DNA from 3 places in the Alteromonas sp. ABH4_456 genome. Region 1 is predicted to be linked to each of the others. Evidence: predicted binding sites of a transcription regulator. Region 1 holds the regulator's gene; each other region holds the start of a gene.
The links. Region 1 encodes FliA, which starts transcription of late flagellar genes. Its sites were predicted from a motif close to CTAAAGNTNNNNNNNNNNNNGCCGATA; they were not measured.
Positions count from the first base shown of each region.

Region 2: the regulator FliA is predicted to act here: its motif matches at 3,853-3,879, upstream of pomA (flagellar motor protein PomA).
Region 3: the regulator FliA is predicted to act here: its motif matches at 2,270-2,296, upstream of ACXAG2_RS00810 (HAMP domain-containing methyl-accepting chemotaxis protein).

Region 1 is NZ_JBSWXO010000004.1:214,541-220,332, reverse strand. It holds gene ACXAG2_RS08465 (chemotaxis protein CheA) at 1-1,293, opposite strand, end outside; gene ACXAG2_RS08460 (protein phosphatase CheZ) at 1,306-2,052, opposite strand; gene cheY (chemotaxis response regulator CheY) at 2,087-2,470, opposite strand; gene ACXAG2_RS08450 (RNA polymerase sigma factor FliA) at 2,518-3,246, opposite strand; gene ACXAG2_RS08445 (MinD/ParA family protein) at 3,243-4,109, opposite strand; gene flhF (flagellar biosynthesis protein FlhF) at 4,106-5,551, opposite strand; gene flhA (flagellar biosynthesis protein FlhA) at 5,581-5,792, opposite strand, start outside.
Region 2 is NZ_JBSWXO010000019.1:21,431-27,222, forward strand. It holds gene ACXAG2_RS19865 (NAD(P)/FAD-dependent oxidoreductase) at 1-65, shown strand, start outside; gene ACXAG2_RS19870 (DUF1365 domain-containing protein) at 62-823, shown strand; gene ACXAG2_RS19875 (class I SAM-dependent methyltransferase) at 823-2,082, shown strand; gene ACXAG2_RS19880 (flagellar motor protein MotB) at 2,114-3,040, opposite strand; gene pomA (flagellar motor protein PomA) at 3,047-3,808, opposite strand; gene xseB (exodeoxyribonuclease VII small subunit) at 4,045-4,290, shown strand; gene ACXAG2_RS19895 (farnesyl diphosphate synthase) at 4,342-5,235, shown strand; gene dxs (1-deoxy-D-xylulose-5-phosphate synthase) at 5,268-5,792, shown strand, end outside.
Region 3 is NZ_JBSWXO010000001.1:165,752-171,543, reverse strand. It holds gene ACXAG2_RS00825 (5-oxoprolinase subunit C family protein) at 1-703, shown strand, start outside; gene ACXAG2_RS00820 (aminotransferase class IV) at 710-1,576, shown strand; gene fur (ferric iron uptake transcriptional regulator) at 1,625-2,053, opposite strand; gene ACXAG2_RS00810 (HAMP domain-containing methyl-accepting chemotaxis protein) at 2,497-4,503, shown strand; gene fldA (flavodoxin FldA) at 4,540-5,064, opposite strand; gene ACXAG2_RS00800 (DUF2788 domain-containing protein) at 5,096-5,314, opposite strand; gene ACXAG2_RS00795 (alpha/beta fold hydrolase) at 5,401-5,792, opposite strand, start outside.

The sequences.
Region 1 (5,792 bases):
CGCGCCCTGAAGATCACCGGTCACCACATCCAGGTTCGCGATAGCCTTCGACATATCTTCGTCATTGGTATTGATACCAAGACTTAACAAGCGGTTACGAACCAGCACCAACTCACCGACCATATTCATAATCTGGTCAAGGCGTTTGGTGTCTACCCGAACAGTAGTTTCTGCCTGCGGGGCTTTTTCTTCTTTTTTAGGTGCAGCTTTGGCAGCAGGCGCTGCGGGCTTTGAAGGTGCAGCGGGTGCGGCTGGCGCAGCCGGAGCCGATTTTGCGGCCGGAGCAGGTGCCGCAGCTTTAGCAGGTTGAGCCGGCTTGGCAGGCTCTGCAGGTTTAGACTGTTCCGCTTTGGCAGCCTGAACGGCTTTGGTTGCCTGAGTGTCGACTTCAACACCACCGGCAATGCCGGGTCCCTGACCTTTACCGTGTAACTGGTCAAGCAAAGCTTCAAATTCGTCATCGGTGATTTCGTCACCGTCAGAACCGGATGCAGCCTGTTCCGCTGCCGGAGCTGCTGCCGCTGGTGTAGCGGCAGGTGCGGCATCGCCACCAAACTGTCCTTTACCGTGAAGCTCGTCTAACAGAGCCTCAAATTCATCATCGGTGATATCTTCACCATCTCCGCCTGCCGCTGCTGCCGGAGCGGGCGCAGGTGCAGCTGGCTTTGCAGGTGCATCTGCCGACGGTCTGCCGGGCGCACCGGAACCATGCAGCTGGTCCAGTAATGCTTCAAATTCATCTTCGCTGATATCTTCAATGCTGTTATCACCGGCAGGCTCTGCAACAGCTGCGGCTTCCGGTACAACCGGTACCTCTTCAACTATCAGCTCAGGTTCTTCTGCTACCGGCACTTCTTCTGCCGGTGCTGCCGTTTCCCCGCCAAAAATATTTTCGCCGGGGGCTTCTGGCTTGCTCAACTTATGCAAAACATCAACAAGATTTGAATCAGCGGCTTCGAGTGGTTCACGGGCTTTTACCCGCTCAAACATTTCCACTACGACGTCTGTCGCTTGCAGAATGACATCCATTAATTCCGGCGTCAATGTACGCTGGCCATTACGCATTACGTCAAAGACGTTTTCTGCGCCGTGACAAATCTCAACCAGTTCAGTCAGAGATAAGAAACCTGCGCCACCTTTTACCGTGTGATATCCACGGAAAATCGCGTTGAGGAGGTCAGCGTCTTCCGGATTATTCTCCAAGTCAACTAACTGTTCCTGTAATTGTTCCAGGATTTCTCCGGCTTCGACCAGAAAGTCCTGTAATATATCCTCATCAACATCAAACGACATTCATTCGCTCCCCTAAAAACCAAGGCTCGACAGGAGATCATCCACATCATCCTGGCCTTGTACTACGTCATCCCGCTTCTCAGCGTTCATGATTGGCCCTTCCGCTTCAACAGCGTCCGGCTTGTTCGTGGTGCTCTGTGCTTTAACAGGTGCATCCCGTTCACCGAACACGGTCAGCATGTTCACAAGGCTGTCTTCGACTTCTTTCACCAGGTCAATCACTCTGCGAATAACCTGGCCTGTCAAATCCTGATAACCCTGTGCCATTAATACTTCGGTCAAAAGGCTGTTAAGTTTAGAAGAATCTTTCGACATGTCCTTAAACAGGGCGTCGATATCCATACATAAACTCTTGAATTCACCGAGCTCAATCTGACGGGTCATAAGCTTTTGCCATTCAGGCTCAATAGCATTGATCCGGTCTGATAAAGATTCAGCAATGGGCATACAGGACTCTACAGCGTCCATTGTAGTATTAGCCGCTTTTTCAGTTTCTTCAATTACGTAGGTGAGACGCGTTTGCGCATCAGGAATATCATCATTAGCCAGACCAGCAATACGCTCGTCTAACTGGAAGGTGTTGAGGGCGTCATGAAGTTGACGGGTAAGTTTGCCAACTTCAGCAAAAAGTTCGACAGACTCTTTGGCAGATACGGCTTCAAGCAGGGCGCTGGCGGAGTCGTCATCGCCCTGCTCAAGATATGCTACCAGCTGTTTTGCTTCTTCGAGCGAAATAGGGACTTTTTTAGTAGGAGACATCCAGTAATCCTCTTCTCTGGCGGGAGCGGCTGGATCAACCTAAACGCTCAAAAATCTTGTCGAGTTTTTCCTTAAGTGTAGCGGCTGTGAAAGGCTTCACAACATATCCGTTCACACCTGCCTGTGCTGCAGCAACGATTTGCTCTTTTTTCGCTTCAGCTGTCACCATTAATACTGGCAAGTGCTTGAGTTTGTCGTCTGCACGAATAGCGCGTAACAGGTCGATACCCTGCATACCTGGCATGTTCCAATCTGTCACGACAAATTCAAAGTCGCCTTGCTGGAGCATGGGGAGGGCCGTACTTCCATCGTCAGCTTCCTGAATATTGGAAAATCCAAGATCTTTAAGCAGGTTCTTTATGATTCGTCTCATAGTAGAGAAGTCGTCTACTACAAGAATTTTCATACTCTTGTCCAAAATAGCCTCCGGTGAGGATTATCAATCGTTATTAATATTAGTATGTTTTATTCTTCTGCCTGCCATGATTGCATTCGGGCTTTTAGTTTTAACATGGCCTGGCTATGAATCTGGCTGACCCTTGACTCACTGACTTCAAGAACTTCACCGATTTCACGTAAATTCAGTTCTTCATCATAGTACAGGGACAGTACAATTGCTTCCCGTTCAGGTAATGTTGTGATGGCATGCGCCAACGCCTTTTGAAACGCCCCCTGCATTAAATCTTCGAGGGGTGAATCATTACCTTTATTCTGTTCTGTGCTGATTACATCTTCTGACACACCCAGGTCTTCAATACCGACAAGTTTACCGGCATTCACCTCGTTAAGCATTTGATGATAATCATTAATACTGACACTTAGCTTAGCAGCAATTTCTGTATCACGCGCGTCTCTGCCAGTTTCTCTTTCAACTTGTGTTATGGCTTCCGTAATAGCACGGCTATTTTTATGCACTGAACGGGGTGTCCAGTCGCCCTTACGGATTTCATCCAGCATAGCACCACGAATACGGATACCTGCGAAGGTTTCGAAACTGGCCCCTTTCGAGCCGTCGAAATTTCTGGCTGCTTCCAGCAATCCGATCATCCCTGCCTGAATCAGGTCATCCACCAGCACACTGGCAGGCAAACGCGCCATCAGGTGATGGGCAATACGTTTTACAAGGGATGCATGGCGCTCGACCAGCTGCGACTTGTCGGTCTGCTGCTGGTAAGCTGCCGCTTTACTATTCAACGTTGGCTTCCTACTGCTTGCTTCGTCACCAGTTGTTCAATGAAAAATTCCAGGTGACCACCCGGCTGAGCCGGTACCGGCCAGTTAAGCGCTTTGGTGGCTAACTGACTAATCGCGACGGCCGCAGGAGAACCGGGAAATGCATCCACAATAGCGGTTTGCTTTCTGACTGCCCGACGAATATTTTCGTCGAAAGGCACAGTTGCCACCAATTCTAGTGCCACATCCAGGAATCTGCCTGTCACTTTTGATAATTTACTGAATAATTCCTGCCCTTCACGGATGTCCCGAACCATGTTTGCCACTATTTTGAACCGGAACACGCCGTGTTCACGGTTCAATATTTTAATCAGTGCATAGGCATCGGTCAGAGAAGTCGGTTCGTCACAAACCACGACCATGATGTCCTGCGAGGCACGGGAGAAACTCAGTACCATATCGGAAATACCGGCAGCGGTATCTACAATCAGCACGTCAATCTGCGACCGCAACTCACTGAAAGCACGGATTAATCCGGCATGTTCAGTGGGCGATAACTCAGTCATTGCCTGAGTACCTGAAGTCGCCGGAGCGATTTTAATACCGTGAGGTCCGGTTACCAGAACATCATCAAGTGTGCATTCACCGGATAATACGTGAGAAAGGTTCTTCTCAACACGCAGACCCAGCATGACGTCAACGTTCGCTAATCCTAAATCGGCATCGAGTACCATGACCCGCTTACCTTGCTTGGCCATAGCAATCGCCGTGTTTAATGTAATGTTGGTTTTACCAACACCACCTTTGCCGCCGGTAACGGCAATAACCTTTATGAGGCGTGATTGATTCATCTTTCGTAAGCTACTCGCTTGATCTTCGATCATACTGCCTGAACTGAATTAACTTCATGATTACGCTTAGTATGATTCAAACCGTACTTTTTATAAAGCTTTGCAGCGGCAGATACGAGAGATTTTGCATCAGCAACTTTAATATCTTCAGGTACCTGCTGCCCGTCGGTCACATAACTAACTGGCAATTGCTGTTCAACAGCAACACTTAAAACCTCACCCAAACTGTAGCATTCATCAACTTTCGTGAAGATACATCCGTCAAGCTTAACGGAATTATACGCTTCAATGATGCGTTGCAATGCAGGATATTGGGTATTTGCCTGCGCAACCAGGTATTTACGGACAGGTTGCATTTGTCCGTGATTAAATTGACCAAGTTGCTTAATTAAACGACTGTCGCGCTGACTAAAACCAGCCGTGTCTACTAATATTAGACGCTTATGGCGTAACTGGAAGAGAAGTTCGGCTAATTCTTCACTGCTTTGCGCCTTCCTTGTGGTACAGCCAATAATTTTGCCATACGTTGCCAGCTGCTCATAAGCGGCAATACGGTAGGTATCGATAGTGATCATAGCCACCTGATCAGCACCGTATTTTTGCGCATAGCGTGCTGCTAATTTAGCAACAGTCGTGGTTTTGCCAGTTCCCGTTGGACCAACAAGAGCAACCACACCGGTTTGGGTCAGGATATCATTACCGGAAACATTAAGGCGATTAGCCAAAAGGTTGAGAAGGTAAATCCACGCTTCCCGCTCGGTGTATTGAGAAGGGGTGTAGTGCACCAGTTGCTCAGCCAGTGAAGCACTCAGCCCCATACCGGTTAAACACTGAGTCAGATAGCTGTGTACGGGACGCTGACGCTGCTTTTTAGCATCCATCAAGTCTGCGACCTGATATTGTAAAACGCTGCGAAGAGAAGCCAGTTCCTCTTTTATCGCATCCAGCTCACTGGCAGGGGCACCGGCAGACTGCTGACTTTCCGCCGCTTTAAAGTCGGGGTTCATTTGAGATACCGGTGCAGGCTTGGGTTCTTTTGCAGAAAATACATCCGCAAATGAAAATGCCTCTTCGTTGTGAGATGCAGCGGGTTGTGAATTGACTCCACGGGTATCTCCGGCGAAGGCAGACGATGTTTGTGGTGCAGGAGAAACTGCAGGGTTCTGACGTTCACTTCTGGCAGCCGCTGCTCTTTCTGCAGCCTGCTTTTCAAGTAACGCCCGTAAAGTATCCGGACCGTCGTCACCGATAATTTCGCTGAGGCTTGGCGTCGCATTCTGTGCAGCAGGCTTACCTGCGTCATGGCGGGTGTTGAGTTTTATTTTTGCTTCTGGCTCTTTATCGTAAGCGGCGACCAGTTCAATACCGTCTGCCACTTTGCGATTCGACATGATTACGGCGTCACTGCCCAATTCTGCTTTTACCTGGCTTAATGCTTCCCGCATATCTTTGCCAAAAAACCGTCTGATTTTCATCTCAACCTCTTCACTCACCCGGTGTCAGATTATTGACCCACAGAGCTGACAATTTTGATTTGTTTGTCATCAGGGATTTCCTGATAAGACAACACATGCAGGCCAGCTACCGAATACTTCAGGAAGCGTGACAGCACAGGTCTTAACATGCCTGACGTCAACAGTACCGCAGGCTCGCCATTCAGTTCTTGTTGTTGTGCGGCCTGTTGCAGGGATTGCTGGAGCCGGTCGGCCAGTCCCG
Region 2 (5,792 bases), on a different contig from region 1:
GATTTCACGAAGATGGCGTCAGAAGCGCTCTGGATGTGTGCGAACGCTTCGGGGCAACTTTGTGAGTCAGCAAGTGGTTTCTCAGACGGAAAGCGGCATCTACCTGGGCAAAACGTTCCACCAGCGGTTCAGGCCGGTGGAACACAAGTTTGAATACGATATCGCTTTATTCTGGCTGAAACTGTCGGAAGCAGACAGTCTCGGTGAATCACTTAAGTGGTTTTCCGTACACAGGAGAAATTTCACCCGCTTCTATCGACCCGATTATTGTGGCGACGCCAGTGTGCCCCTTGAAACTGCGGTAAAGTCTAAAATGACGTTACTGAACAAGGGAGCTGAACTCGACGGTGATGTTTACTTTCTCGGCCAGTTGCGCACCCTTGGCATGTACTTCAGTCCGGTAAATTTCTATTTTTTACGGGACCCTGCCTCAGGCATCTATACTCACATGATGGCTGAAGTCAGCAATACACCCTGGAATGAAAGACATTATTATCTGGTCGATATGGCCAGCCAGCAGGATACGGAAAAAGCATTTCATGTGTCGCCGTTCAACCCGCTGGAGATGACCTATAAATGGCAGATAACGCCGCCGGGTGAGCGCTTTTCCTTATCCCTGTCCTGTCACACAGAGAAAAAGGATTTTGTAGCCGGCGTGAACATGACAAGAATTTCACTTAATAATGAGAATCTGCGCTCTACACTGAGACGTATACCCAGTATGACAATAAAAACCGTAGCCGGTATCTATTGGCAGGCACTGAAATTATTTATCAAGCGCGCGCCAATTTACGATCACCCTAAAAGTCAGGAACCGAGATAATGTCACACGGCGAATCCACTTTTATATTTCAGCAGGAAGCCAGCAGTATTGACCGCGCTTGCAGAAGTGCATTTTTTAAAGTGTTGTCACTGTTACCCGAAGGTCACATGACAATCAAAGAACATGGCACTACCGTAGCCCAATTTGGCGATCCGGAAAGTGAGCTTAAGGCCGATGTAAACATACTCAACGTAAAAGCTTACCGCCATTTGCTGTTTGGCGGCAGTGTGGCATCAGGTGAAACTTACATTGACGGATTATGGACCAGCCCGGACCTGACTTCAGTGATCAGAGTGTTCGCCCGTAACTTACCCGTACTGGACAAATGGGAAGAGAAATTCCGTCTGCTGGTGCTCCCTCTCCAGAAGGTACAGCATTTCTTACGCCGTAATACTGAAAGTCAGGCGAAGAAAAATATTGAAGCTCATTATGACCTGGGTAACAAGTTATATACGCGGTTCCTTGATCAGACCATGATGTACTCTTCAGCTATTTATCCGGATCCTAACGCTTCGCTGAGCGATGCCCAGACTCACAAACTAAAAACAATCTGTGACAAATTACAGCTGAAACCATCGGATCACCTGATGGAAATCGGCACCGGCTGGGGCGGTCTGGCTGTTTATGCAGCAAAGCACTATGGCTGCAAAGTCACCACCACAACCATCTCTGAAGAGCAACATGCTTATGCTGCGGCCTGGATAGAAAGAGAAAATCTGGGTGACAGAGTCACCCTGCTAAAACAGGATTACCGGACACTCGAAGGCCAGTATGACAAACTGGTGTCCATCGAGATGATTGAAGCTGTAGGTAAACGTTATCTGGGCAACTTTTTTGATAAATGTGCCTCACTACTGAAAGCCGATGGTTTGATGTTATTGCAGTCTATTGTCATTGATGACCGCCGTTACGACAGTTACAGCAAGAGTGTGGATTTTATTCAGAAATATATTTTCCCGGGCGGTTTTCTGCCCTCGCAGCTGGTTATCAACGACTACCTCAAACGTTTCAGTGACTTATCTGTAAGAGATTTACAGGATATCGGGCTGGATTATGCCAGGACGCTGGATGACTGGTACAAGGCTTTCATCAATGCCAAAGAACCGCTGATGCAGGATGGTTATGACGAGCGCTTCATGCGCATGTGGACTTACTATCTTAAATATTGCGAAGGCGGGTTTCTGGAGCGGACTATTTCGACGGTTCAGCTGGTCCTGTCAAAACCTCACTTCAGAGACACAATACAACGGGGAGCGTAGCGCTTAATCGTTGCGCCCTTTCCCCGCGCAGCTATTCTTCCAGCACCGAAATAGGTTCAGACAATAACGGTTTGCCCTGATTGATGTTAATTTCGACCCGGCGATTGCGGGCACGGTCGTCGGCAGTGGCTGCGTTTTCAACCAGAGGTTTAGTGTCAGCCAGACCGGTCACGGACATACGTGACTCATCAAAACCCGGCGCTTTACGGATCTCTTCCGCCACGGCCACAGCGCGTTGTGCAGACAAATCCCAGTTAGAGCGGTACAGCTCATTGGCAATATGCTGGCCGTCACTGTGTCCTGAAATTTCTATTTCCCCGGGCATTTCTGCCAGTAAGGTACCGATTTTTCTCAACACAGGCTTAAACTGAGGCTGCAAAAATGCCGAACCGGCGGAAAATGAACCGTTTTCTCTGATCCGGATAGTCAGTTGCTGACCCAAAGACTCCATTTCAATAGAGCCGTCCGCCACTTCTTTTTGCAGTTGTTCAGCCACCTTCTTCATCATTTCGTTGTCCTGCTCTTTGTCAGAGCTTTGTGACGATGAAGCGGCGGAGTCTGATGCAGTTTGCTGAGCCTGACCACCACGCTGGGACCCGCGCTGTGTCTGCCGGCCACCGGATGAGTCCTCATCCCCGGCCTGAAATTCCAGCGTTGGCTGAGTCATATCGATGGTTTGCTGCTGAATGGTTTCAATAGGCGTCGGATCCGGACGGCCCGGGCGAAACTCCATCGCGATAACACTGGTTCCCTTGGGAATGTCTTTGACTTCAATTTTATTCTGCACACCGAAGGCAAACTTCATGGAGCCGGCGATTTGCTTAAATTTCAGTACATCCATTTCCGAGAAAGACAGCAGCAGAACGAAGAAGCACATCAACAGTGACATCAGGTCAGCGAACGTCCCCATCCACGCTGGCAGGCCGGGAGGGGGACATTTAGGGCATTCATCTGACATAGCAGATTACTCCTCGTCCCCGCCGCCACGTTTACCGGCAGCGATGTAATTTTTCAAAATTCCCTCAATGACTTTCGGGTTCTGACCGTCAGCAATACCGACGATACCGTCAAGGACCAGAGACTGATTCAGTTTCTCTTCCTCTTTACGGTTGTCCAGTTTAGCTGCAATCGGCAAACAGATAACGTTTGCCAGGAAGGCGCCGTAAAGTGTTGTTAAAAGTGCTACCGCCATGGCAGGACCGATTGATTTAGGATCATCCATGTTTGATAACATGGCAACCAGACCAACCAGTGTACCGATCATCCCCATCGCCGGCGCAACATCGGCCAGACCTTTAAAAATTGAACCACCGAACTCATGGCGCTCGGTGGTCATCTGAATATCTTTTTTCAGCGTTTCTCTGACCACTTCAATGTCGTGGCCATCTACCAGCATATCTACGCCCTTTTGCATAAAGGCATTATCGATTTCGGCTTCTTCCAGTGCGAGAAACCCGCCCTTACGGGCCGCATCAGCCATTTCAACGATTTTTTCAATCAGCACTTCCGGCGGATCGATTTTGAACATGAACGCTTTGCCGGCCACTTTACCGGCACCGAAAAACTGGCCCAGCGTAAACTGAGACATTACTACGAAGATAGAACCACAGAATACAATGAGCACTGAGGCAACATCGACGAACATGCCCAAATCCCCACCCAGGATCATGGCCATGACAATAAAGCCGATACCACCTAACATGCCTATGACGGTTGCTAAATCCACTTATTGCTCCTCAAAAAACTCTCTTATCGCGATGCCATTATCTCTATCGGCCGGTATTATGAATTCTATAATCAAAATACAAGATTACCAGATGAATGCTGATTATTAGGTATCACCAATAAAACCAGAGAGATACCCGTCGTTTGACCACACAGGAACAGGACAAACCAATTGACCCCGCGTGCCTGCCCGGTTAATGTGCGCGATTATCATTAAAACTGCACCGGGTATCCGACGTGACCACAGAAAAAACGCCATCTGCGCCCTCTTTTGAAGCATCACTGGCAGAACTTGAAGCCATCGTGACGGAAATGGAATCGGGAGAACTGCCGCTGAATGAAGCTTTAGAAAAATTCGAACGTGGCGTAAAATTATCCCGTCTGAGTCAACAGGCTCTCGCGCAGGCAGAACAGAAAGTCAAAATATTGCTCGCTGAGCAAGGTGAACAAACACTGGTTGATTTCACCCCTTCTGAAGACTGATAAAATCTGGCGGAGAGACCGCTCCGCTCCACCTTGTTATACAGGTAATTCATGACAAATATAGACAGCTTACGTCAGAAGATTAAGCACGACACTGACGAAAGCTTGCTGCGCCTCGTTGCCGCACTTCCTGATCACGCACCACAACTTCGCGCAGCCATGGAATATGCGCTCCTTGCCGGTGGCAAGCGTATGCGTCCGTTACTGGTACATATCATCGGCAATACACTGGATATTCCCGGTCAGGATCAGGCCGCAGTGAGCATGGCGATAGAATGCATTCATGCCTATTCTCTGGCCCATGACGACCTGCCGGCAATGGACGATGACGATCTTCGCCGAGGAAAGCCCACCTGTCACATTCAGTTTGATGAGGCGACGGCTATCCTTGCCGGAGATGCCTTGCAAACCCTGGCGTTCAGTATTCTTGCTGATGCACCCATGAGCGACTTTGCCAATGGTCAGCGCGCAAAACTGGTCAGCATTCTTGCCAGAGCCTCAGGTTACGCCGGCATGTGCGGTGGTCAGGCGATAGACCTTGCAGCTACCGGTTCCACCATCGACATTGCGTCTCTAACCCGCCTGCATCGCTTGAAAACCGGCGCATTGCTACAGGCCTGTGCGGAAATGATTACGGTACTTTGCAATGATCTTAAACCGGAACACCGCGAAGCACTGACGGGTTACGCGGGAGACATGGGGCTGGCCTTTCAAATTCAGGATGACATTCTGGATGTGGAAGGTGATGCCGAAGTCACCGGTAAACCGCAGGGTTCCGATATTGAACTTGGCAAAAATACGTTTCCGGCATTACTGGGAATGGCACAGGCGAAGGCTGAATTAAACCGTCTTCATGCCAGCGCCCTTCAAGCTTTAGACAGTTTGCCCTACAATACCGGATTGCTGTCTGAGTTTACGGACCTGATGGTAAAACGGACATACTGATTTATGCTAAACAACATAATGAAACGATAACAATGAGTTTAGAATTAACGCACTATCCTGTTCTGGCACAGGCACTGACGCCGGATGAACTCAGAAAGCTGCCACAGGAAAAACTCCGTGAACTGGCTGATGAGTTGCGACAGTTTTTACTGGCTTCAGTTAGTCAGACCAGTGGCCATTTTGCTTCCGGCCTTGGCACAGTAGAACTGACCGTGGCTTTACACTACGTGTATAACACCCCATTCGACCGTTTATTATGGGATGTAGGCCATCAGGCTTACCCGCATAAAATTTTGACCGGCCGTGCCGGCCGCATGTCGACGATCCGACAAAAAAATGGTCTGCACCCGTTCCCGTGGCCTCCGGAAAGTGAGTACGACACCTTTGCTGTCGGTCACTCGTCCACATCCATCAGCGCCGCGCTGGGTATGGCTGTAGCAGCAGAAAAAGAAGGCAAAGACCGCAAAGTGGTTGCCGTCATCGGCGACGGTGCAATGACAGCGGGTATGGCGTTTGAAGCGTTGAACCATGCCGGGGACATTAATAAAGACCTGGTG
Region 3 (5,792 bases), on a different contig from region 1:
ACTTGCCGTGAACGGTGAACCTGCTTCTGAACTGGCCACAGTTAACCTCAGCGCCGGAGATGAGCTTCAGGTTTCGCAGCAGCTTGCAGGTCAACGTTGCTATTTAGCCGTTCAGGGCGCCTGGCAGATACCTGAAATAGCCGGTTCTGTGTGCACCGTGATGCGGGAAAAGCTGGGCGGACTTGCCGGTGACGGAAAGCCTCTTCAGGCTGGTGACACAATTCAAGTCGTCCCTGCAGCACAGGAAAACATAAGCCGCATATTGCCTGCTTCTATGCTTGCTCCCTATGCCAGTGATGCACCGGTTGATATTATTCCGGCTTATCAGCATGACGTGTTCAGCAGCAGAGTCCGGGCAACTTTTTATTCCTCAGCCTACAGTGTGACACCGCAAAGTGACCGTATGGGTTATCGCCTGAGTGGTCCTGTCATATCGTCGGGGTTTGAAGCTATGCGCTCAGAAGGGATTAATTGCGGTTCTGTGCAGGTGCCTGCAGACGGTCAGCCGATTATAATGCTGGCTGACAGACAAACTCTGGGCGGCTATCCCAAAATCGGCGTAATAGCGCCATATGATCTTCCGAGGGTAGCGCAGTCTGTTCCCGGCACAACGTTAACGTTTAATCCGGTGGAGCCGGAAAATGCCCGTGGAACATGGCTGTTAAGGCAAGCCCGTATTGACAATTTTTTCAGGAACAATTGATATCTGATGACAATCGCGTTTTTAAATGACCACTTTTTACCCCTTGAAGAAGCACGTATTTCACCGATGGACAGAGGTTTTCTGTTCGGCGACGGTATTTACGAGGTGATCCCTACCTTGCACGGTAAAGCTGTTGGTATGAACGCCCACCTCGACCGGTTACAAAACGGGCTCGATGAGCTGGCAATTGCAAATCCGAAAACAAAGGCACAATGGACAGAGCTGGTCAGTGAACTGGTGACGAAAAATACACAAGCTCTGAATTCTGCGTCAGTGGGTGTGTATATTCAGGTATCACGGGGTACTGAGATGAAACGTGCCCATGGTTATCCTGACAATATTCCTCCCACTGTGTTCGCTTTTGCGTTTGCTACCGCCGCGCCGCCAGTGCCGGATAAAGCCGCAGTGGTAACCTTTGATGTCGCCAGTGGTGAAGATAAGCGCTGGCAGCGTTGTAACATCAAATCCACATCGCTGCTCGGCAATGTGATGCATTATCAGCAAGGCCGGCAGGCCGGTAAACAGGAAATCATTTTGTTGAACAGCCACGGGGAAGTGACTGAGGCCAGTTCATGCAACGTATTCGTTGTGAAAGAGGGTATTATCATGACACCACCGCTGGATCATCAAATTTTGCCGGGAATTACCCGGAAGCTGGTCATTGAAAGTCTTGCAGCAGAAGGCGTTGAGGTGCAGGAAGTACCGGTTACAGCAGAAGTATTGTTCAGTGCTGATGAAGTGTGGCTAACCAGCTCCAGTAAGGAAATCAGCCCTGTTACCTCGGTGGATGATAAACCCGTGGGGAACGGGCAGGCCGGTGATGTATGGCTTAAAGCCATCACAGCTTTCAACAAACACAAGTTTACGTTATAAAAAAACCTGCACGCTGTGCAGGTTTATTTAATCTTAACGACCGGCGACTCAGTCGTCGGTTTTATCACAGGTACCGTCTTTACATTCACCGTAAAGATACAGGCTGTGATGTGTCAGTTTGATGTTATTGCGTTCGGCAATTTCAATTTGACGTTGTTCAATCACATCATCTTCAAACTCGATGACTTTGCCACATTTCAGACACACCAGATGGTCGTGGTGCTCTTTATGACTGATTTCAAATACTGACTTGCCACCTTCAAAATGGTGTCGGTTCAAAATACCAGCGTCATCGAACTGGTTAAGCACACGGTATACCGTCGCAAGACCAATTTCCTCACCCTGATCGATCAGAATTTTATACACATCTTCAGCACTGATATGCTGGTTGGCAGGTTCCTGCAGGATCTGCAGAATTTTTAAACGGGGAAGTGTAACTTTTAAACCCGCTTTTTTTAGTTCTTTATTTTGATCCATAAATAATCACTTCTGGAAGCTCTTCTGATTTAACGCTCATTATAGGTACTTTGCCAGGTTTTAAAAGTAAAAGCGCGGATATCTTCAACATTAATCTGCAGATTAAATCATTGATCCCTGTCATTTATCCATACGATTTTTAAGGACTTTGTGCAGCTAACCGGACCCTGCAGGCGGTATGCAGAGAGTTATTCAGGATTTACCCATTTAACGAACTAAAGCATTGTGAAGTTTCTACCGATAAGTTCAATGAAAGCTATGCCTTTTTCGCTGCAAAATAGCGACTTTTCCGGGATGTTTTGAACATTATTTACTTTGCCGGCAATTACGGAACACTGTGCGCAGACATATTTCCTGGCCAAAAAACGGCAAGGCCGGAAAACTTATATTAAAATCAATGATAACCATGTTACGGAATTAAAACCGAAGATTGGGATAAGAAGATGCGCCTGACTGTTGTACAAAAAATAACCCTTGGTTTTGCCCTGTTCGGCTGTTTATTGCTGATCACCAGTTTACTTGCTTATCTGGGACTCAGCGACATCCGCCGTTCTGCTGAAACGGTGGCCACCGAGAAAATGCCGGTTCAGACAAAAATGATGTCCCTGAAGTCAGATGCATTGTCTCTGGCGACCGTAACGGCAAACGGTTACTACATGGATGAGCTTTCAGCACTGAATAAAAACAAATCTGAGTTTGAGGCACTGAGTGAAGTCTTTTCTGAAGATCTCGCTATTTTCGATACCACCTTTGGTAATCACACAGAATCAAAACAGGCCGTAGAGGCGGGTAATACATTTATTCGTGAGAGCGCGACGGTGTACGAAGCGCTTATCAGCAGCAAGCAAATACAATTGTCTCTGGCAAAGCAGCGGGAAGAAGCTATCTCTCATATTGATGAAGCCGGAGCGCTGATGATGGATTTAAGCTTTCTGGATAACGGACAGCCCGGTATCGATGCGCTGGCCGGCCTCGGTGCGAATATTGACAATAAATTGCTCACTTTGAGTTCGGTCGTCACCGAACTGGTTAAGTCTGAAGATCCTGAAGATTCACTGGTGATCCTGGATGACCTGGACTATCAGTTGAGCAATCTGGCGGTAGACACCGAATATCTGTTCCGGTCTGCCAGTGGCCTGAATACCGACGGTATCATCAGCAATTTTCAGCAGCAGTATGATGCCATGCTGGCTATTCTCACCGGTGAATCCGGTCTGATGGCCGGCCAGAAACAGAAGTTATCTCACATCGCCCATGCAACAGAAAGCCGTCAGCGTGCCAACACATCGCTGGCGCAGGCTACCTCGACAATCAATAACCTTTACGAAGAAGTCACTGAAGAAACCCTGAAAGGGCAAAACCTGATCCTGGACACTGTCCAGGACAGCCTTGTTGATACGCTGGTGGTGTCGTTTATTGGTCTGGTGGCTGCAGTTGCACTCACTCTCACTGTGCGTAAAAGCATTGCCGGGCCGCTGCAAAATATCACCCGTGGTCTCGGCCGGATCAGTGAAGGGGATTTATCGTATCGTCTGAATACACAGGGCAATGATGAATTTGCCGATTTGTCGGTAAAGGTAAACAGTTTAACTGAAGCTCTCAGAGATCTTATCGGTAACATTCAGCAACAGGAACGAACGCTGCTGGATGTGGCCAGAGAAAGTGTGGAAATGGGTGAACGCAGTCTGGAGCAGGTGGCCCAACAACGTGACCGGGTCCGTAAAACCTCCTCAGATACTGCCAGTGTAAGAAGCACCAGCGAAAAAAACCTTGCAATGATTCAGCAATCGGTGGATGAACTTGACCGGGTCGCCAGTCAGACGCAGCAAACATCTGAACTGGTTGCACAAAACCGGCAACAGGTTGCAGAACAATCTGGCCAGGCATCGGCATCCGCCAACATCATAAACCGGCTGGATGAGAACAGCCGCAGCATCGGCAGTATCCTTGACGTCATTAAAACCATCGCGGAACAAACAAACTTGCTGGCGCTCAATGCTGCAATAGAAGCTGCCCGTGCCGGTGATCAGGGCCGCGGATTTGCCGTTGTCGCCGACGAGGTCAGAACGCTGGCTAACCGCACGCATAACTCCACTGAAGAAATTGAATCGATGATTGGCAGTTTGCAACGAGATGCACAGCAAGCTGTGGAAGCCATCAACCTGAGTATGGAAAAGGCGGAGCAGGGTGTTGTTATCAGTGAAAAAGTCTATGAGCAGGTCAATGGGATCAGTGAGGTCATTGTGAAGCTGCAGGCGTTTAATGCCGGCTTTGTGAAAGACACTAAAGCTCAGGATAATGTACTTGCAGGTATTGATGATAATCTTAACGCAATCGTGACACTGGCTGATGCAAGTGCAGAGAGTACCCGTCTGGCGAATGAATCCAGTGCCAGGGTGGATGAGCAAATGGAAGGATTGCGCAAAGTGGTTGAGCGCTTCAGATTATAAAAAACGGGCTGTGCGCCCGTTTTCTTTAATTCAATATCAGGCAAGTTCTGCCAGACACAACTCTTCGTGTAACTGCTTACACCAGGCACGTACACGCTCTTCAGTTAATTCCGGCTGGCGGTCTTCGTCAATGCCCAGACCAACAAAGTGGTTATCATCAGCCATGCCTTTAGAGGCTTCAAAGTCGTAGCCGTCTGTAGACCACTGACCAACAAGAATTGCACCGCGGGGTTCTACGATATCGCGAACCATGCCCATGGCATCCAGGAAGTATTCAGCGTAATCTTCCTGATCGCCGCAACCGAAAATTGCAACCAGCTTGTCATTGAAATCAATTTCTTCCAGTTCAGGGAAGAAGTCATCCCAGTCACATTGTGCTTCACCGTAGTACCAGGTAGGAATCCCGAATATCAGAAGATCAAATTCAGCGATCTGTTCTTTGGTACTCTTGGCAATGTCCTGTACATCAATCAGGTTTTTGCCTAATTCCTTTTGAATCATCTTTGCAACATGTTCGGTATTTCCTGTGTCACTACCGAAAAACAAGCCAACACTTGCCATAATAACCCTCTGTTCGATACATCTTCTGAAATTACACGCCGGTACTTAACCAAATAAGTTCTATCAATCCTTTGGCAATAAAACCCAGCGCTCCCATTCCGAGTACGCCATAGGCAACTACCCGTCCGATAAGTGGTACATCGTTACTTTTGAGAACATCATGTACGGCATAGCCCATCAGGACAAACAGGCCGGTAAGCCCAAGATAAAACATGATGGATTCAATGGTTTCGTAATTTTCAGCAAGCATAGTTTTACTTAGTCCAAAATCGGCGCAAACTATAGCACAGAAATCAGCTGCCTCGCAGTGAAAACCACGTAATTTTTTGTGCTATATCATGCCTGATGAGGGCGAAATATGTGTTTTTCAACCACGCGGTTGAAGGCGTCCGGCTTTTCTGCATGTAACCAGTGACCGGCTCCTTCAATAACATGGGCGCGGGCAGCAGGAAAATACTGCAATATTTCGCTCTGCATGGACGCCGTGATGTAATCGGAATTACCACCTTTGATGAAAAGTACAGGCTCAGAGAATTGAGCATCGCTGCTTTGCCATCCTTTAATCGCTTCGTAACTGTTTGCCAGACCATCCAGATTAAAGCGCCAGTGCCATTGTTTACCGGTATCCTGATATAAACTTTTTAACAGAAACTGGCGTACTCCGGCTTCCGGAATACCACTTTGTAAACTTTTATCCGCATCAGAACGGCTGTTGATGGAATTCAGGT